Regions from separate parts of the Pseudomonas sp. Marseille-Q0931 genome, predicted to be linked through region 1. Evidence: riboswitches for the same ligand, from Rfam matches in the RefSeq annotation. Region 1 holds a riboswitch; the other holds the start of a gene.
What was found. A riboswitch is a leader RNA that binds a small molecule or an ion and turns the genes downstream of it on or off. The one in region 1 is predicted to bind cobalamin.

Region 1 (9,374 bases):
CAGCTCCACGGCGCGGCGCTGGTCGAGCTGGCTGGCGTCGTAATACTCGTCGGCCAGGCGCTCGATATCGCGCAACGGGCCGTAGCTCTCGGCGCGGGTCAGCGGCGGCATCAGGTGGTCGATGATCACCGCCTGGGTGCGGCGCTTGGCCTGCGCCCCCTCGCCCGGGTCGTTGACGATAAAGGGATAGATATTCGGCAGCGGGCCGATCAGCGCCTGCGGCCAGCAGCCCTCGGACAGGCCGACGCTCTTGCCCGGCAACCACTCCAGGTTGCCGTGCTTGCCGACGTGGATCAGCGCATCGGCGGCGAAGGCCGTGCGCAGCCAGGCGTAGAAGGCGATATAGCCGTGCGGCGGCACCAGATCGGGGTCGTGATACACCGCCGCCGCGTCGAGCTGATAACCGCGCGCCGGCTGGATGCCGACGAAGCACAGGCCGAAGCGCAACCCGGCGACCATCATCCGCCTGCTGCGGAACATGGGGTCCTGCTGCGGCTCGCCCCAACGTTCGCGCACCGCCTGCTGGTTGGCCGGCGGCAGGCTGTGGAAAAACGTCAGATAATCATCCAGTGCCAGACTTTGCGCACAGGGCCGCGTATCCAGGCCATCCAGATCGTTAGTGACGCCGCCGAGCAGGCTGTGGACAAGGGCGGTGCCGCTGTCCGGCAGCTTATGCACCGGGTAGCCCTGCTGTTGCAGCGCCTGCAGGATATTCAGCGCGGCGGCCGGCGTATCCAGGCCCACGCCATTGCCGATGCGGCCATCGCGGGTCGGGTAGTTGGCCAGGATCAGGCCGATTCGCTTCTGATCGTTGCTTTTGAGCGCCAAATGGCACCAGTTACGCGCCAGTTCCGCGACATAAGCCATGCCCGACTCATGGGCCTGATAGCACACCACATCGCTCTGGCTACGCTCGCTGCGCCAGGCCAGGCCCTTGAAGCTGATGGCGGTGCCGATCAGCCGACCATCCAGCTCCGGCAGCACCACATGCATGGCCAGGTCACGCGAGCCCAGACCCTGGGCGCTGGCCTGCCACTGCGCCTTGTTGTCCAGCGAGCAGATGGCCTGCAGCACCGGGATATCGCGACGGAACACCCGAGCCTGCGGCGCCTCGGGATTGGACAGGGCGAAGCCGGTGGTATTGATGATCAGCGCGACGCTCGTCTCGTCCAACCAGGCCTGCACCTGATCCAGGCAGGCCGCCTCCTTGAGGCTGGCCACGGCAATCGGCAGCGGGTTGAGGCCCTGACGAACGAGATGCTCGCAGAAGGTATCGACAAAGGCGGTGTTCGCCGATTGCACATGGTTGCGGTAGAACAGCAGCGCCACCACGGGCGCATCAGGCTGCCACTGCGCACGCCAGTCGGCCAGCGTGGCCGGGCTGTGCTGCGGATAATAAAGGCCGACGCGCGGCAGCGCTTGCGGCTCCTGCCAGGCATCGTCACGCCCCAGCCAGCGGCTGCCGATGCAGCGGAACAACTGGCGGGCATTTTCCAAGCCGCCCTGACGCAGGTACTGCCAGAGGCGCTGGCTGTCTTCTTCACCGACGTTGCCGAGGGCATTCAACTCCGGGTCGGGTTTATCGTCGCCCGGCACCATGATCACCGTGGCGCCGCGCGCACCCAGCTCAACCAGGCGTTCGACGCCGTAGCGCCAGTAGCTCACCCCGCCATGCACGGAGATCAGGATGACCTTGGCATGCTGCAGCACCTGCTCGACGTAGTAATCCACCGAGGCGTTGTTACTCAGTTGCGCCGGGCTGGCCAGGCGCAGGCTGGGGTAGTTCTCCGGCAGTTGTCGGGCTGCTTCGGCCAGCAACGACAGGTGCGAATCGCCCGTGCACAGGATCACCAGCTCGGCCGGGGTCTGGCCAAGGTCGGCGATGCTATCGGCCGGCAGCTGAGCGCCGGGTTGGGTGCGTAATAAATGCATGTTCGTTCCGTGGAGCGGGCGAAATCGTGGGAGGGGCTTTAGCCGCGACGATCAGCGAACCCGGTCGCGGCTGAAGCCCCTCCCACAATTCTTAGGCCAGCGCGGCTTTCAGCTCGGCTTCGATGGCCGCGCGGTCGAGCTGCTGGCCGATCATTACCAGGCGGCTCAGGCGCGGTTCGTCGGCCTGCCAGGCGCGGTCGAAGTGGCGGTCGAAGCGCTGACCGACACCTTGCACCAGCAGGCGCATGGGTTTGCCAGGTATCGCAGCGAAGCCCTTGACCCGCAGAATGCCGTACTTGGTCACTGCCTCCTTCAACGCAGCCAGCAGGCGCACCTCGTCAGTTTCCGGTAGTTCCACGTGGAACGAGTCGAATTCCTCATGATCGTGATCCTCGTTTTCATCGTCATGATGGGTACGTCGGCTGTCGATATGCAGCTCGGTCTCGCTGTTCAGGCCAAGCAGCACGCTCAGTGGCAGATCACCACCGTGCGCCTCGATCACCTTGACCGCTGGCGGCAGCTCCTCGGCCACCTCGGCGCGCACCGCGGCCAGCGCCTCGGTATCGAGCAGGTCGGCCTTGTTGAGGATTACCAGGTCGGCACTGGCCAATTGGTCGGCAAACAATTCGTGCAGCGGCGACTCATGGTCGAGATTGGGATCGAGCTTGCGCTGCTCGTCCACCCGGTCGGGGAAGGCAGCGAAGGTGCCGGCAGCCACCGCCGGGCTGTCGACCACGGTAATCACCGCATCGACGGTGCAAGCGTTGCGGATTTCCGGCCAGTTGAAGGCCTGCACCAACGGCTTCGGCAGTGCCAGGCCGCTGGTTTCGATGAGGATATGGTCGAGGTCACCGCGGCGCGCCACCAGCTCGCGCATCACCGGGAAGAACTCCTCCTGCACGGTGCAGCACAGGCAGCCGTTGGCCAGCTCGAAGACGCGGCCGTTGGCCTCCTCCTCGCTGCAACCGATGGAACACTGCTTGAGGATCTCGCCATCGATGCCCAGCTCGCCGAACTCGTTGACGATCACCGCGATACGGCGACCACCGGCATTGGCCAGCAGGTGACGCAGCAACGTGGTTTTGCCGGCACCGAGGAATCCGGTGACGATGGTGACAGGCAGTTTGGCGAGGGTTTTCATCAGGGGCCCCGTGGCGTCGGTCAATTCGGCGGACGGGTACGGGCAGGCGGCACGCAAGGGCGTGCTGGCCGCTTCGGATCACCCCGTCCGAGCAAGTGGCTGGTCTATCGAGGCAGGTCTCCTGGCTCACGGTCTGCGCGTTGCGCGTCCTTCACCTTCCCGCCAAGGGCAGTGGTGTATCGAAGGAGTTATGACCGTTTACAGTTGCGGGGGCAGCCAGGGCATCGACCCTGTTCCCTCTTAGCTCCCCGGCTGTTTGCCGGGAAGAACCTCGAAAGCGAGAAGGCTACGCAGGCCGCAGCGGCCGGTCAATCGCGGTTGACCGCTGGCAGGTGCCATGTTGAGCTACGCCACCGCTTAGCCCGAATACCATTCATGTTGCCGACTGCCTCTAACCGCCCGCCCGCCTCGCCTACACAGGTCGTCGCCGGACTGGGCTGCCGCCGTGACTGCAGCCTGGATGAGCTTTTCGAGCTGCTTATCCACAGCTTGGGCAGGTATGGGCTGACGGTGGACAATCTGGCTGGCCTGGCCAGCATCGCCCACAAACGCGACGAAGCCGGCCTGCGCGGCCTAGCTGAGTGCTTGGGCCTCGAGCTGTTTTTCTTCTCACCCGAACAACTGAGCGCTTACCAAGCGAAGACCGGCGGCAGCGCCCTCAGCCAAACTGCCACAGGCAGCCCCGCCGTAGCGGAGCCTTGCGCATTGGCCCTGGCAGCACGCATGGGAGCCTCCGCCCGCCTACTAGGCGAGAAAGACCGCAGCGCCCGCGCTACCTGTGCGCTAGCCATATTCGATAGAGAACCCGCATGACCATCTACTTTATCGGCGCCGGCCCTGGCGACCCCGAGCTGATCACCGTCAAAGGCCAGCGTCTGATCCGCAGCTGCTCGGTGATCCTCTATGCCGGCTCGCTGGTGCCCGAGGCCGTGCTGCAAGGCCACAGCGCCGAACAGGTGGTGAACACCGCCGAGCTGAATCTTGGGGAAATCGTCAACCTCCTGCATCAGGCCCATAAGCGCGGTCAGGATGTGGCCCGCGTACACTCCGGCGACCCTTCGCTATACGGCGCCATCGGCGAGCAGATTCGCGAACTGCGTGGCCTGGGCATTCCCTTCGAAATCATTCCCGGCGTCACCGCCACCGCCGCCTGCGCGGCCCTGCTGGAATCCGAGCTGACGCTACCGGGTATCGCCCAGACGGTGATCCTCACCCGCTACGGCACTACGTCACCGATGCCCGAGGGCGAACAGCTGCATGACCTGGCCCGACACCGCGCGACCATGGCCATCCATCTCGGTGTTCGCCAGTTAGCGGCCATCGTCGGTGAACTGCTGCCGCACTACGGTGCCGACTGCCCCATCGCGGTTATCCACAGAGCGAGTTGGCCGGATCAGGATTGGGTGCTGGGCACCCTGGCCGATATCGAAGAGAAAGTTGCCGCCAAGGGCTTTCGCCGCACGGCACTGATCCTCGTTGGGCGGGTGCTCGAGCCCGGTGCGTTTGCAGAATCGGCGCTATATGACGCCAATCATCGCCATCTTTACCGCCCTGGTAACCATTGAGCCTGGCGATAAAGCGTACAGTTCGCTGAAAGCCTTGCCACAAAAGGCCCTCATATACTTATCAACAAGATAACCAGCCTGTTATCCAAATACCCTGTGGATAGTGGGCGCGTAAGCGAGCAGTTTCTGTACAAGTTACTGAAGCCCTCAATTTATAAGGCCTACAGCCAGGTATCACGAGGATATCCACATGTTGATCCACGGCAACTGTGTGCAACTTCTCAGAGCTGCACCTCGACCCGCTTGATCCCCAGAACCCGCAGCTCCGGTATCACTTCATCCAGGCTGGCAAAGGTTTCTACCTGCTCGGTTTCATCCACCAGAAAGAAGCTGCGGCCGGCCTCTTTCTTGAAAAACACGATCCACTCGGCGGTATTGGCCGGATTGGCCATGATCTGGGTATCGAATAGAACGCCCTCGGCCGTTCTGCGTTTTACATCTGCGCGCTTCATCCGCTCTCCTGTTCCAGCCTTGCTTGGGCCCGCTTGCGCACTCCTGGCAGACGGACAGCTCTAGTGTAAAGGATGAGAGAGTCGCCTTTGTCCTGCTACCGATGCTGGTGGAACAATCCCGTCCGTGTTTATATATGCTTCATATACGAAATATATAAAGGAAACCGCTATGGGCATCGTTAATATCGATGATGAGCTGCATGACCAAATCCGTCGGGCAAGCAGCGTCTCGGGCCGCTCCATCAATGCCCAGGCAGGCTTCTGGATTCGCATCGGCATGCTCTGCGAGATGAACCCGACGCTGAGCTTCAATGAGGTGATGGCCGCCGAGCTGCGCGCGGCCGGCGTGGCGGTACCGCCGCGTATGGCGGACGCGTCATGAGCAAGACGCCCGAACAGATCGCTCTGATGGCGGAGTCCGGCAGATTGCTCGCGTCCGTTTTCGGCTATCTGGACCGGCTGGACCTGCTCGGCATGTCGACCCTGCAAGTCAACGACCTTGTGGATAAGTACATCGTGGATGAACTCAAGGCGCGTCCGGCGAGCAAGGGGCAGTATGGTTTCGCCTACGCCATGAACACGTCGCGCAACGAGGTGGTATGCCATGGGGTACCCAGCGCGAACGAGATGCTGCGCGATGGCGATCTGGTGAATTTCGATATCACCCTGGAAAAGAACGGCTACATCACCGATTCGAGCAAGATCTACCTGATCGGCAGGGTGTCGGACCAGGCTCGTCAGCTCACCCGAGTGACCTATGAAGCGATGTGCAAGGGCATCGCAGCCGTGAGGCCGGGCGCCCGCCTCGGCGATATCGGCCACGCCATCGAACGGCACGCTCGTGCCCACGGCTATTCGGTGGTTCGCGACTACTGCGGCCACGGTATTGGCCGGGAAATGCACGAGCCGCCGGAAGTGCTGCACTGGGGCAAAGCCGGCACCGGCCTAACGCTACGCGAAGGCATGACCTTCACCATCGAGCCCATGCTCAATCAGGGAACAGCGGACGTTCGCACCTTACGCGACGGCTGGACGGTGGTGACCTGTGACGGCCAACTCTCCGCGCAATTCGAGCACACCGTGGCGGTAACTCGCGATGGCGTTCAGGTGCTGACGTTGCGACCCGACGAAGCTCACTGATCACATTGGAGGCACGAAAAGGCTCTGTGGATAAACGCCTCCGCCATCCGCAGCTTTCTCGCCGTCAACCTGGGCAATTCAACTGCTCAGGATGAATCTCGACGGAAAACAGCACGCCATTTCGACCGAGGTAGGAATGTTCCTGATGGAGCCTGTGCTTGCGCATCGCAGCCATCAGTTGCGGTTCCTTGCAAGCCAGGCGCTCAAGGCCGCTACGGGCCCGTACTTGCATACTGGCCAGAAGCTCCTCGGAGAACATCCGCGCGGGGCGGTCGATCCGATACCGGTAGAAGATCGTGTCACCACCCATCAATCCGATGTACTCGAGTGTGGTCAGCGCATCGACCTTCCTGGGAAGCGCAGCGTTCAAGCTCGCCAAACTCTGGGCCAGCTCCGCCTGCTGGGCAACCCGCTCCTGCTCGGCCCTGTGAGCGAAGTAACGCCCCGTGCCGGCAATGACGATCACGGCCGCGATACTCAGGTAAAAATTACGCAGATTGCGCCGTTTCTTCGGCGCCAGCTTCATCAACATCCCTGTCTACCTTTACGAACGAGAAACGCCCCCTGGCGGAACCAGGGGATAGGTGGATGGCAACAACATAGATTGACACAAGCCCCCTTGAAAACACTGGGGAAAACCGAGGTCTTAGGTGCCAGCCTCGACAACATAGTTTGACACAAGGCTATATTCGCTTCGAATACAGCACTCCTCTTGAAACAACATAGATTGACACAAGCTTGCAGGGCACGCCCGTAGGCTTTGTCCGGCGAGACGGGTAGAACTCAGATAGCAGCGTTCGATTCACTCTTCTTCAAAAAAACTTCAGACAAAATAGGCCCCATCATTGAACATCTACACGGACTGGCTTCACGGCACCTCCTCGAGCATTACCCAATGGACCCTTGCTGGCCGCGGCGCGGTCAAGGGTCAAACGCAGCTTCACAAAGCACTGTTCTTCACGACAGATCCTTTCTTTGCCAAGTTTAGCGGGGGCCAATCACCTACCGTGTACATGGCAAACCTTTTGCCCGGCGCGCATGTGTTGGACATTTCTGATCCAGGGGTCACATGCTCACGTGAGGATTCCGAACAGCTGCGAGCAGCGGTAGCAGGAATGCGGCCTGGTAAAGGAAATATTCTGTGCGAATACCCGTACAACTGGAACAAGGGATGGCGGACCGGGGAGGTCATGAAGTACGCGCCGCGGCCGGGCGACCAGATGATGGCCTACTTAGCGCACATGGCCATCAATTTCCGCGACACCTCGGAGGGGATGCAAGCCTGGAATACTGTTCAGATGATCACTCGACAGTGCATTGAGGATATCGTCGACGGCGCGATCAAAGTTGGTTACCAGGCAGTTGCCGGGCATGAACAGCAGGATGGCGTGACATACCCCATTCTGATCGTGCTGGACCCTGCGATCCTTACACCCCCCATTAAAATTTAAGTTTGCGTGGTCAAGGCTGAATTTCCACTTACCGGCGTTCTTCTGGCGGGCCTGCTGTGCGAGCCATTATTGGAACGCGCGCTCTCACTCAGCAGTTCGGAGATCCCTCTCAAAGCTCTTGATGCTTAGGATTTCTTAACAAACTGAAGAGCGGCTTGCACGGCTGATACTGAATTCTTCGACATCTTGCCGCCTTTCGCTCCCCTACCCTCAGAGTCAACACTCTGCCAGCGAACATTGAGGCCCCTGATCAGATATCGATTCGTCCGATCAAAGTCCACCTCCTCTCCCTCTCGATGATCTCCCGCCCTGAAGGTTATCAGGTTCATTTCAAGCAGCTTCGTGATCGCATCACTGACCAGATGCCTGCCAATACCGGCAACCGCAGCGATCCGCGTGTAACTGATGATTGCAAGGCCGTCTCCCTCTCCCTTACCGCTATCACGATAAGCCAGCAATACCAGATACACCTTCAGTGCTCGCAAGCTAAGCCGATCCTCAAATTTGAACTGACGCAGTTTCTGCAATACACCTTTAGGTCCGAGGCCTTCCCTGTTCCACTCACGGGCGGTTAGGAGCCAGCGCTTGGGAATCTTGGCCCATCCGCGATCTTCCCAGTGATGCACCGTGATGATGGTTCCACCGCGCCGGGTTGGGCTGTAGCAATCGATCAAGCCTTCATCTTCAAGCCGAGTAAGTGCCCGGCTCACAATCGCCCGTGATTGACCAGTCAGCTCACTCAGTTCCGCGTACGTTGTACTCGCAACGCCAGTCTCAAACTGCGTGCGGGTACAAATAGCGATGTATGTCTTCAGACAGGAGATCGAGATGTTGAGCTCAGCCCTACTCATACCCCCCGCTGGTCCCTGTCATCGAAGGCAGCTAGTCCTCCATTGCGGATCCAGGCGTTAGGCATCTTCGCAAAAAGGGTTTTCGGTGCGGTCATCACGACTTCCCCCAAAGGATCAGAACACACACAAGCAGGAACAAGCCCAACACCAGCCCAGTACACAGCGCTAGGTTAAGCGGGTCAGCAGATAAAGCCTTGTCGATCAAATTAAGCAGCGTCTTCATAAGGTGCGCTCCGTAGTTAGTAAGAACACAGAGCTAAATTTGAGCGCGCCGGAGCATGTAATCTATAGATAGACGATTTTTCTAAAACCATCTAGAAGCCAGTAACTGCAGGGGTTACAGCGATTCTATAGGTTTTTTATTAGTTCAAGTTAAATGCTTTTTTCAAATCAAAATTTAAATTTTGACTTCCAGAAGATGAACATTAAAATCAAAATATAAATCTTGTTAGGAGTCACCGATGTCCATCCCTTTCTATGAGAGACAGCTATCGTCTCACCTGAATATCCAAAACGGACGAGTGTTTTTCGTCGCTGTTGAAGGTGGTGGGTTCTGCCTGGTCGTGTGGGATGGCCGCAACCGCTACGTACTAAACACGCAACGAGATCAGGTGAGAACCTTCATGGATCTCACGAGAGCGGCTGCATATATTCACGAAGCGGGTGTTACACGATTCATGGTCTGCATGAGTGACAGCGCTCTGATTGCTGAAATCAAACCATCTGCAACGTTACGCGAGCGCTCGAGTGATGAAGAGCTGGATGATGCCTTTGATCGTTTCGACGGTGGACTAAAGCGGCCCTCCACTATGTTACGACCGAAGCGTCCTAGATCAAGCGAA
Region 2 (9,374 bases), on a different contig from region 1:
TCGATGTCCCTGCGTCTGACCCAGACCAGCGTGCGTCAGGCCACCGATGCCTACGGTGCGGTGGCCGGGCAGGGCGCCAGCGCGGTCAATGGTGGGCTGCAGGAATATGCCCAGGGGCTGCTCGATGCGCTGCGCAGTGCCGACGGCCTGAGCAAGGATGCCGGTGGCCTGCTCAAGGATCTGCTCAAGGGCGGCTTCTCGCTCGATGATCGCTTCGACCAGGCGCGTCTGGACAAGGCCGACAGCCTCAACCGCAGCCTGCTGGACGGCTTGCAATCGCTGCTCGCCGATCAGGCCGGCAAGGATGTCGACGCGAGCTGATCCAGGCCGGTGCTAAACTGCGCACCTTGCTGACAGTGAGGTGCGCTTATGACACCGGAATGCCAACTTTTCGGAACCCTGGGATGTCACCTCTGCGAGGTGGCCGAGGCGTTGTTGATGCCCTTCGTCGAGAATGGCCTGCTGGTCGAGTTGATCGACATTGCCGAGCACGAAGGGATGGTCGAGCAGTACGGTTTGCGTATTCCGGTACTGCGCCGTTGCGATACCGGCAGCGAGCTGAACTGGCCATTCGATGCCGAGCAGGTGGTGGTCTTTCTGAGCTGAAAGGCCGATGCCGACAAATCGCAGGCAATAAAAAACCCGCCGGTTAAGGCGGGTTTTTGATTTGGTCGGAGAGACAGGATTCGAACCTGCGACCTTCTCGTCCCGAACGAGACGCGCTACCAAGCTGCGCTACACTCCGAATGAGGCGTATTCTACCGAAAAACTTTTATTGCACAAGGGGTTAGCCTGAAAAAATCTGTAGGCCAATCATCCCTTTTTGCAACCGGGGCGAGCCCCGGTGTCTGTCAGCAGTGCCTCAGGTCCGGGCTCAGAGATCCTTGACGGTCTGCACCTGATCCTTGTTGATCGTGGCGCGCTTGCCGTCGAGTTGCTCGAATTCGTAGAAGCCGGAGTCTTCATCGAACTTCGGCTTGTCCACGGTCTGGATCTCACGCCCGTCGTTCAGCGTGATCACCGACGGCGTAGAACAGCCGGCCAGTGCAGCGAGGCCGATAGTCATCAGCAGGGCGGGGATGATCCGTTTGGTCATGGTCTGTCTCCTTGCATTCAAATAAGTGCCATACCCTCGCTCTGACGTAAAACTGTCGTATGAGTTCCGCTTAGGGCGTTGCGCTTCAATTGGGGGCTGCGTTTTCCGCGAGCGTTTCCGGTGTGTTCAGGTTGGCTAGCCGGAGGTCGTCCAGGGCGCAGTCGATCGCCACGGGCGACAGCCTGCCGAACCAGCGTTGCGGGCTGCGTTCGCCTGCGTGCCAGGCTTGTTCCAGGTCATCCTTAAATCGTGTCGGCAGCAGGCAGAAAAGTGGTTGCCAATAGCTGCCCTGGCGAATCACCACCGGCCGGCTGCCGGCGTGGGCGAGAAGCGATTCGATCAGTGCGCGGTCCACCAGCGGCGCATCGCAGGGCAGCACCAGCATCTGCTCGTGGCGCGCCGCGGCCATGCCGGCGCGAATGCCGGCTAGCGGCCCTTGAAAGTCCTGGTGCGCATCGGCGACCAGTTGGTCGGCATAGGCTGCGTAGCGCTCGGTGTTGCGATTGCAGGAAATGATCAAGTCGTCGCTCAACGGCCTGGTCAGGTCGTGCAGCCAGGCTATTAGCGGCTGGCCTCGCCATTCGATCAGCCCCTTGTCGCGTCCGCCCATGCGCTGGCCGCGGCCGCCGGAAAGCAGTAACACCGAGCAGGCGGGAAGGGTGGTGGATGCGTGCATGCGACAGTCTCCGAAGTCAGGCTGTGTGATATAACAGCGCCCATTCTCTCTCAATTGGAAGCCTGCCATGAACCACAAGGCCGATGCGGTTTTCGTGCCGCTGAACATTGCCGTGCTGACCGTCAGCGACACGCGCACGCTGGAGACCGATACCTCGGGGCAACTGTTGGCCGATCGCCTGACCGCTGCCGGGCACCAACTGGCGGCGCGCGTCCTGCTCCAGGACGATCTGTACAAGATTCGCGCCCAGGTCGCGACCTGGATTGCCGAGGATCAGGTGCAGGTCGTGGTGATCACCGGCGGTACCGGCTTCACCGGGCGCGACAGCACGCCGGAGGCGGTCGCCTGCCTGCTGGACAAGCAGGTCGATGGTTTTGGCGAGCTGTTCCGGCAGATCTCCGTGGCCGACATCGGCACTTCCACCGTCCAGTCGCGCGCGCTGGCCGGCCTGGCCAACGGCACGCTGGTGTGCTGCCTGCCGGGTTCGACCAATGCCTGCCGCACGGCCTGGGACGGAATTCTCGCTGAACAACTGGATGCACGGCATCGCCCCTGCAATTTCGTGCCGCACCTGAAACCGATGGGTGCCTGCGAGTCGCGCGGATGAGTTGTTGCGATCATCCCGGCCTGCTGCCCATGGAGGCGGCGCTGGAGCGTCTGCTGGCATTGGCCGATGCTGCGCCCATCGAACAGACCGAGCAGGTTGCGCTGGCCGATGCCGATGGCCGGGTGCTGGCCGAGCCGCTGATCGCGGCGCTGGATCTGCCGCCCTGGGCCAACAGCGCCATGGACGGTTATGCCCTGCGGCTGGCCGACTGGAGCGGCCTGCCATTACCGGTCAGTCAGCGCGTCCAGGCCGGCACTGCGCCCACGCCACTGCAGCCGGGAACCTGCGCGCGCATTTTCACTGGTGCGCCGCTGCCGGAAGGCGCCGACACCGTGGAGATGCAGGAGAACGTCGAGGTCGATGAAGCTGGGCGCGTGGATTTCCGCGAGCGGCTGAAGGTCGGGCAGAACGTTCGCGCCCAGGGCCAGGAAACCCGCACAGGTGAATGCGTGCTGCCCGCGGGTACGCGCCTGGGGCCCATCGAGCTTGGGCTGGCCGCGTCTCTGGGGGCGGCGCAGCTGTTGGTACGTCGGCGCCTGCGTGTTGCGGTTCTGTCCACTGGCGACGAGTTGGTCGAGCCGGGGCAGTCACTTGGCCCGGGCCAGATCTATAACAGCAACCGGCGCCTGCTGATCGCCTGGCTGCAGCGTCTGGGCTGCGCGGTGGTGGATGCGGGGATATTGCCCGATGACCTGCAGCGTACTCGTGAGGCGCTGGGCGCCTTGAGCGAGGTGGATCTGATTCTTTCCACGGGCGGTGTTTCGGTGGGTGAGGCGGATTACCTTGGCCTGGCGCTGCGCGAGGCGGGCGAGCTGGCGTTGTGGAAGCTGGCGATCAAACCGGGCAAGCCGCTGACCTTCGGTCATTACCAGGGCGTTCCGGTGATAGGTCTGCCGGGCAATCCGGCTTCGACGCTGGTCACCTTCGGTTTGCTGGCGCGTCCGTACATGTTGCGTCGCCTCGGCGCGCAGCGAGTGGAGCCGCTGGGTTTCGCCATGCCGGCAGGGTTCACCTGGGGCAAGCCGGGCATGCGTCGTGAGTACCTGCGCGCGCGCCTGGAGAATGGCCGCGTAGTGCCGTACGCCAACCAGAGTTCGGGTGTTTTGCGAAGCGCCGCGTGGGCCGAAGGGCTGGCAGAAGTAATGGAAGGTAGCACGCTGGCCGAAGGGGATATGCTGCGCTTCATCCCCTTGAGCGAGATTCTCGGCTAGCGCCCTGAAGCGCCCGGTTGTGCGAATGGTCGGGCGCTTTAGATGGCGCGGTGAAACCACTGGGTCACATTTCCGTCGATAGAATTTGCAAATGGGCTTTATAGAGGGCATAGTCGCGCACTTATAAATTCAATCGACACGGTCGTGCCCATGCTAAAACGCTTCGCACCCCTCGTGCCTCTTGCACTTACAGTCTTTCTCGCTGCCTGCGCCGGCCACTCGCCGCAACCGCAGGTCAGCGAAGCCACGGTCGAGCCCGTTGTTCGTCCGCTGTCTCAGCAGGCCGAGCCTGCCGATGATGAAATCAACGCGCTGATCGACGACGAACCCTATGAAATGCCGCAGCTGGCCGACAGCCTGCTCGATCTCGGGCGTTCGCTGATCGGTACGCGCTATCGCTACGGCGGCACCTCGGTACAGTCCGGTTTCGATTGCAGCGGTTTCGTCGGTTACCTGTTCCGTGAGGAAGTCGGCCTGGAGCTACCACGCTCCACTCGCGAGCTGATCAATCTCGACGCGCCCAAGGTGGCGCGCGCCGATCTGGAGCCTGGCGACCTGATCCTGTTCAATGACCGCGGTCGTGGTCGTGTCAGCCACGCCGGCATCTACCTGGGTGATGACCAGTTCATCCATTCCAGCAGCAGCCGCAGCGGTGGCGTGCGCATCGACAGCCTCGATGACAGCTACTGGAACCGCAGCTACCTGCAGGCCAAGCGCGTCCTTGCGCTGGCTCCGGTGGAAGAGCAAGTCGCGGCCAAGCGCCACAATTGATGTGTCACGGCGTAACTCCAGGGTTGCGCCGTTTGCCTGCAAGCGGCAGAGTAGAGCGCATTCAGGCCCTGGATCGCCTCGCTTATGCCTTTCACGACCCGTGTCGTCCTCGTTTCTCTCGCACTGCTGCTGACTGCCTGTAGCAGCCGCGCTCCCGCCCCCCAGCCCATCTACCATCCGCCGGTTTCTTCGTCCTCCTATCAGGGTGGCGCGCAGGACGTGTTGTTCCGTGCGCTGGGACTGGTCGGTACGCCGTATCGCTATGGTGGCAACACGCCGGAAGGTGGTTTCGACTGCAGCGGCCTGATCGGCTATGTCTACCGCGATGCTGCCGGTATTAGCCTGCCACGCTCGACCCGCGAGTTGAGCGCGATGCGCACTCCTGACGTTCGCCGTGATGCGCTGCAGAGCGGTGACTTGGTGTTCTTCGCCACCAACGGCGGGCGCGCCGTGAGCCATGCCGGCATCTATGTCGGCGAAGGGCGCTTCGTGCATGCGCCATCCAGTGGCGGCACCGTGCGCCTGGACAGCCTCGACAACGTCTACTGGCAGCGCGTCTATCTCGATGCCAAGCGTGTGATCACGCCCGAGCTTGCGCGCAACCCCTGATTCGCCATGGCCGAGCCCATCCGCCTGCCGCCCCAGCCCGAGGTCTGCGAGCTTTGCGCGCGGCCTGTGGCACTCACTCGTCACCATCTGATTCCCAAGGCGCTGCACGACAAGGCCTACGTGCAGAAGCGCTTTGCCCGTCATGAGCGCATTACCGCCACGCTCTGGGTCTGCCGGGCCTGCCACAACCAGATTCACCGGCTGTTCAGTGAAAAGGAGCTGGCCCTGACCTACAACAGTCGCGAGGCGCTGTTGGCGGACGAGCGCTTGCGGACCTTCGTCGAGTGGCTGGCGAGCAAGCCGCCGGGGTTCACACCCAGGCATTAGTGCGGCGGCGTTGACGGGCAGGGCTGCCAGCCTCTACCCTGCGCGCCTTGCTTCAGGTGCCCCAAGTCGTCATGAATGACCACGCCAGGGTGAAACAGGGAAGCCGGTTCCAATGCCGGCGCTGCCCCCGCAACGGTAGGTGAGTCAAACGCTGTTTCAGGCCACTGTGCAATGCACGGGAAGGCGCAGCGTCGAACCTTCGGGTTCGCTCACAAGCCCGGAGACCGGCCTGTCGCAGTTTCACGGCATCGCGGAGGGCGCTGCCCGGCCAACGCTCCGGTTCCACCGGGGCGTTCGTGTTGTCTGTCTTCCGCTCGCCTGATCAGCCATTGGTGCCTGGATGAGGACGCGCAGCGCATCGCGATCTCTTCATTACCGTTCGCACTGCTCATGCAGGCAACGAGGGCGCCTGACTTGCAGGAGCACAGCATGAGTGAGTCCACCGAACGCGACGTCCGCCACAAGGCGCGTATGCAGCGCAAGAAAGCTCTTATCGATGAAAAGATCGCCCAGGCCCAGGATGAATACGGTCTGCTGCTGGTACACAGCGGCAATGGCAAGGGCAAGAGCAGCAGCGCCTTCGGCATGGTCGCGCGTGCCCTCGGTCATGGCCTCAAGGTGGGCGTGGTGCAGTTCATCAAGGGCGCGGCCAGTACCGGTGAAGAAGCCTTCTTCCGCCGCTTTCCCGAGGAAGTCAGCTACCACGTGATGGGCGAGGGCTTCACCTGGGAAACTCAGGATCGCCAGCGTGATATCGCCAAGGCGCAGGAAGCCTGGGCCGTGGCTCAGCGCCTGCTCAGCGACGAATCTGTCGGCCTGGTGGTGCTGGATGAGCTGAACATCGCCCTCAAGCATGGCTACCTCGAGCTGGAGGCGGTCCTGGCCGATATCGAAGCCCGGCCGCTGCTGCAGCATGTGGTGGTGACCGGCCGTGGCGCCTTGCCGGGAATGATCGAGGCGGCCGATACGGTCACCGAGATGAGCCTGGTCAAGCACGCGTTCAAGTCCGGGGTGAAGGCGCAAAAGGGCATCGAATTCTGATGAATGCACGTCACTGCCCGGCGCTGCTGATCGCCGCCCCGGCGTCTGGTCAGGGCAAGACCACCGTCACCGCCGCGCTGGCGCGCCTGCATACGCGCCAGGGCCGGCGGGTGCGTGTCTTCAAATGTGGGCCGGACTTTCTCGACCCGATGATCCACGCCCGTGCCAGTGGCGCGCCGGTGTACCAGCTCGACCTGGCCATGGTCGGCGAGGCCGAGAGCCGGCGGCTGTTGTGGCAGGCGGCGGGCGAGGCTGATCTGATCCTTATCGAAGGGGTCATGGGCCTGTTCGACGGCAAGCCCTCGGCGGCCGACCTGGCCCGCCATTTCGGCGTGCCCGTACTGGGGGTGATCGACGGTGCGGCCATGGCGCAGACCTTTGGCGCACTGGCCCATGGCCTGGCCACTTTCCAGCCGGACTTGCCCTTTGCCGGCGTACTCGGCAATCGCGTCGCCAGCACCCGCCACGGCGATATCCTGCGTGATGCCTTGCCGCCCAGCATCCACTGGTTCGGCGCCTTGCCGCGCAGCGCAGCAGTGGAGTTGCCGAGTCGGCATCTGGGCCTGGTGCAGGCTGCCGAGCTCGCGGATCTGGATGCGCGCCTGGATGCTGCGGCCGATGCGCTGGTAGCTACCGCCGATGTGGACCTGCCGCCGGCAGTGAGTTTTGCCGCGCCGGTGATTGAGCCGCCACCTGAGCTGCTGGCCGGAGTTCGTATCGGCGTGGCGCGTGATGCCGCGTTCGCCTTCCTTTATCAGGCCAACCTTGATCTGCTGCAGGCCCTCGGCGCAGAGCTGCGTTACTTTTCGCCGCTGGCCGATAGCGAGCTGCCCGAGGTGGATAGCCTTTATCTGCCTGGTGGTTACCCCGAGTTGTACCTGTCCGAGCTGGAGAGTAATCAGGCCATGGCCGATGCGATTCGCGCCCATCACCAGGCCGGCAAACCGCTGCTCGCCGAATGTGGTGGCATGCTCTATCTGCTCGATGAGCTGCGCTACAAACATGGCGCCAGCGGGCGCATGCTTGGTCTGCTGGCGGGCAGCGCCGCGTTGCAGCCGCGCCTGACCGCACTGGCCCTGCAGGAAGTGACGCTCCCGGAAGGTGAGCTGCGCGGTCACACCTACCATCACTCGCGGCTGGAAAGCCCGCTCGATCCACTGGCACTGGGTCGCTGCCCTAACGGCAAGCCGGTGGCCGAAGCGGTGTATCGCCTGGGGCGGCTAACTGCCAGCTACATCCACTTCTATCTGCCGTCCAACCCGGAGGCGGCCGCCGCGCTGTTGCGTCCATGAGCGAGCACGCCTTCAGCCCCGAAGAGCGCGCGGCGGTGTACCGCGCCATCGCCGAGCGTCGCGACATGCGTCACTTCGCCGGCGGCGAGGTGCCGCCCGAAGTGCTGGCGCGTCTGCTCGAAGCGGCGCATCACGCCCCCAGCGTCGGCCTGATGCAGCCCTGGCGTTTCCTGCGTATCAGTGACCGGCAACTGCGCGAGGCCGCCCACGGGTTGGTGGAGGCTGAGCGGGTGCGCACCGCCGAGGCCCTGGGCGAGCGTAGCGACGAGTTCATGCGGCTCAAGGTCGAGGGCGTTCGTGACTGCGCCGAACTGCTGGCCGTGGCGCTGATGGAGGGGCGCGAAGCGCATGTCTTCGGGCGACGCACGCTGCCGGAAATGGATATGGCCTCGGTCGCCTGCGCCATTCAGAATTTGTGGCTGGCTGCGCGCGCCGAAGGCCTTGGGCTCGGCTGGGTATCGTTGTTCGACCCCGAGGCGCTGGCCGAGCTGCTGGGTATGCCGGCCGGCAGCAAGCCGGTGGCGCTGCTGTGTCTGGGGCCGGTGGACGCCTTCTATGAGAAACCGATGCTGGTTGAAGAGGGCTGGGCCACGCCTCGACCGCTGAGCGAGTTGCTATTCGAGAATCGATGGGGAGTGCAGGGTGACTGAACGATGAGCCTGGCGCTGATCACCTGTGCCGGCGTGGCGCTGGATGCCGTGCTGGGCGAGCCGCGTCGCGCGCACCCGCTGGTGGCCTTTGGGCGCCTGGCCGATCGCCTGGAGCAACGCTTCAATCCCGCCGGCGGCGGCTGGCGCAGCCACGGTGTCACTGCCTGGTGCCTGGCGGTGCTGCCGCTGACCCTGCTCACCTGGCTGCTGGTACAGATCAGCGGGTTGGGCTGGGCGGTGGAGATCTTCGCCCTGTACTTCGCCCTTGGCCTGCGCAGCCTTTACGAGCATGCGCAACCGGTAGCGCGCGCACTGCGCCTGGGCGATCTGCCGCTCGCCCGTGAGCGCGTCGGCTGGATGGTCAGCCGCAACACCGCCGAGCTGGACGCCACCGGCGTGGCCCGCGCCGGTACCGAGTCGGTGCTGGAGAACGGTTCCGATGCGGTATTCGCCGCCTTGTTCTGGTTCGTTGTCGCCGGTGCGCCTGGCGTCGTGCTGTATCGCCTGAGCAACACCCTGGACGCCATGTGGGGCTATCGCAACGAGCGCTTCGAGCGCTTCGGCTGGGCGGCCGCGAAAATCGATGACGTACTCAATTACGTGCCGGCGCGCCTGGTGGCGCTGACTTATGCACTGCTCGGGCGTACCTGGCTGGCGTTGCGCTGCTGGCGCAGGCAGGCGCCGTTATGGGACAGTCCCAATGCTGGCCCGGTGATGGCGGCCGGTGCCGGCAGCCTGGGAGTGAGTCTGGGCGGCGCCGCCGAATACCACGGTGAGCTGCATGAGCGCCCGCAGCTAGGCGAGGGCCCGGCGCCGCGCGCGCGGGATATCGAGCGGGCAATGAACAGAGTCGTTGCCGGCGTTGGCCTGTGGCTGCTGTGCCTGATGATCTGGGAGGTGCTGGGTGCTTGAACACGGAGGTCGACTGCGCGCCGCGGCGCAGCGCTACGGCATTCCCCTGGAAGACTGGCTGGACCTGTCCACCGGTGTCGCGCCCTACGGTTGGGAGCTTCCGCCGGTTCCGGCTGCCGCCTGGGCGCGGTTACCCGAGGTCAACGACGGCCTGGAGGCGGTCGCGCGCGATTACTACGGCG

Region 2: linked by a shared signal. The riboswitch ahead of cobO (cob(I)yrinic acid a,c-diamide adenosyltransferase) and the one ahead of cobW (cobalamin biosynthesis protein CobW) in region 1 are both predicted to bind cobalamin.

What each region holds. Positions count from the first base shown of each region.
Region 1 covers NZ_CALNWT010000007.1:80,699-90,072, reverse strand. Annotated here, with positions in the region: gene cobN (cobaltochelatase subunit CobN) at 1-1,932, opposite strand, end outside; gene cobW (cobalamin biosynthesis protein CobW) at 2,024-3,073, opposite strand; cobalamin riboswitch at 3,167-3,362, opposite strand; gene P3C50_RS12975 (cobalamin biosynthesis protein) at 3,449-3,886, shown strand; gene cobM (precorrin-4 C(11)-methyltransferase) at 3,883-4,638, shown strand; gene P3C50_RS12965 (hypothetical protein) at 4,860-5,090, opposite strand; gene P3C50_RS12960 (ParD-like family protein) at 5,260-5,472, shown strand; gene map (type I methionyl aminopeptidase) at 5,469-6,230, shown strand; gene P3C50_RS12950 (hypothetical protein) at 6,295-6,762, opposite strand; gene P3C50_RS12945 (hypothetical protein) at 7,076-7,681, shown strand; gene P3C50_RS12940 (hypothetical protein) at 7,807-8,532, opposite strand; gene P3C50_RS12935 (hypothetical protein) at 8,994-9,374, shown strand, end outside.
Region 2 covers NZ_CALNWT010000005.1:118,696-128,069, reverse strand. Annotated here, with positions in the region: gene P3C50_RS12040 (DUF5610 domain-containing protein) at 1-321, shown strand, start outside; gene P3C50_RS12035 (glutaredoxin family protein) at 370-606, shown strand; tRNA gene P3C50_RS12030 (tRNA-Pro) at 669-745, opposite strand; gene P3C50_RS12025 (YgdI/YgdR family lipoprotein) at 875-1,096, opposite strand; gene mobA (molybdenum cofactor guanylyltransferase MobA) at 1,182-1,772, opposite strand; gene moaB (molybdenum cofactor biosynthesis protein B) at 1,840-2,379, shown strand; gene glp (gephyrin-like molybdotransferase Glp) at 2,376-3,590, shown strand; gene P3C50_RS12005 (C40 family peptidase) at 3,741-4,361, shown strand; gene P3C50_RS12000 (C40 family peptidase) at 4,446-4,970, shown strand; gene P3C50_RS11995 (hypothetical protein) at 4,977-5,297, shown strand; cobalamin riboswitch at 5,335-5,545, shown strand; gene cobO (cob(I)yrinic acid a,c-diamide adenosyltransferase) at 5,727-6,338, shown strand; gene P3C50_RS11985 (cobyrinate a,c-diamide synthase) at 6,338-7,630, shown strand; gene bluB (5,6-dimethylbenzimidazole synthase) at 7,627-8,280, shown strand; gene cbiB (adenosylcobinamide-phosphate synthase CbiB) at 8,284-9,192, shown strand; gene cobD (threonine-phosphate decarboxylase CobD) at 9,185-9,374, shown strand, end outside.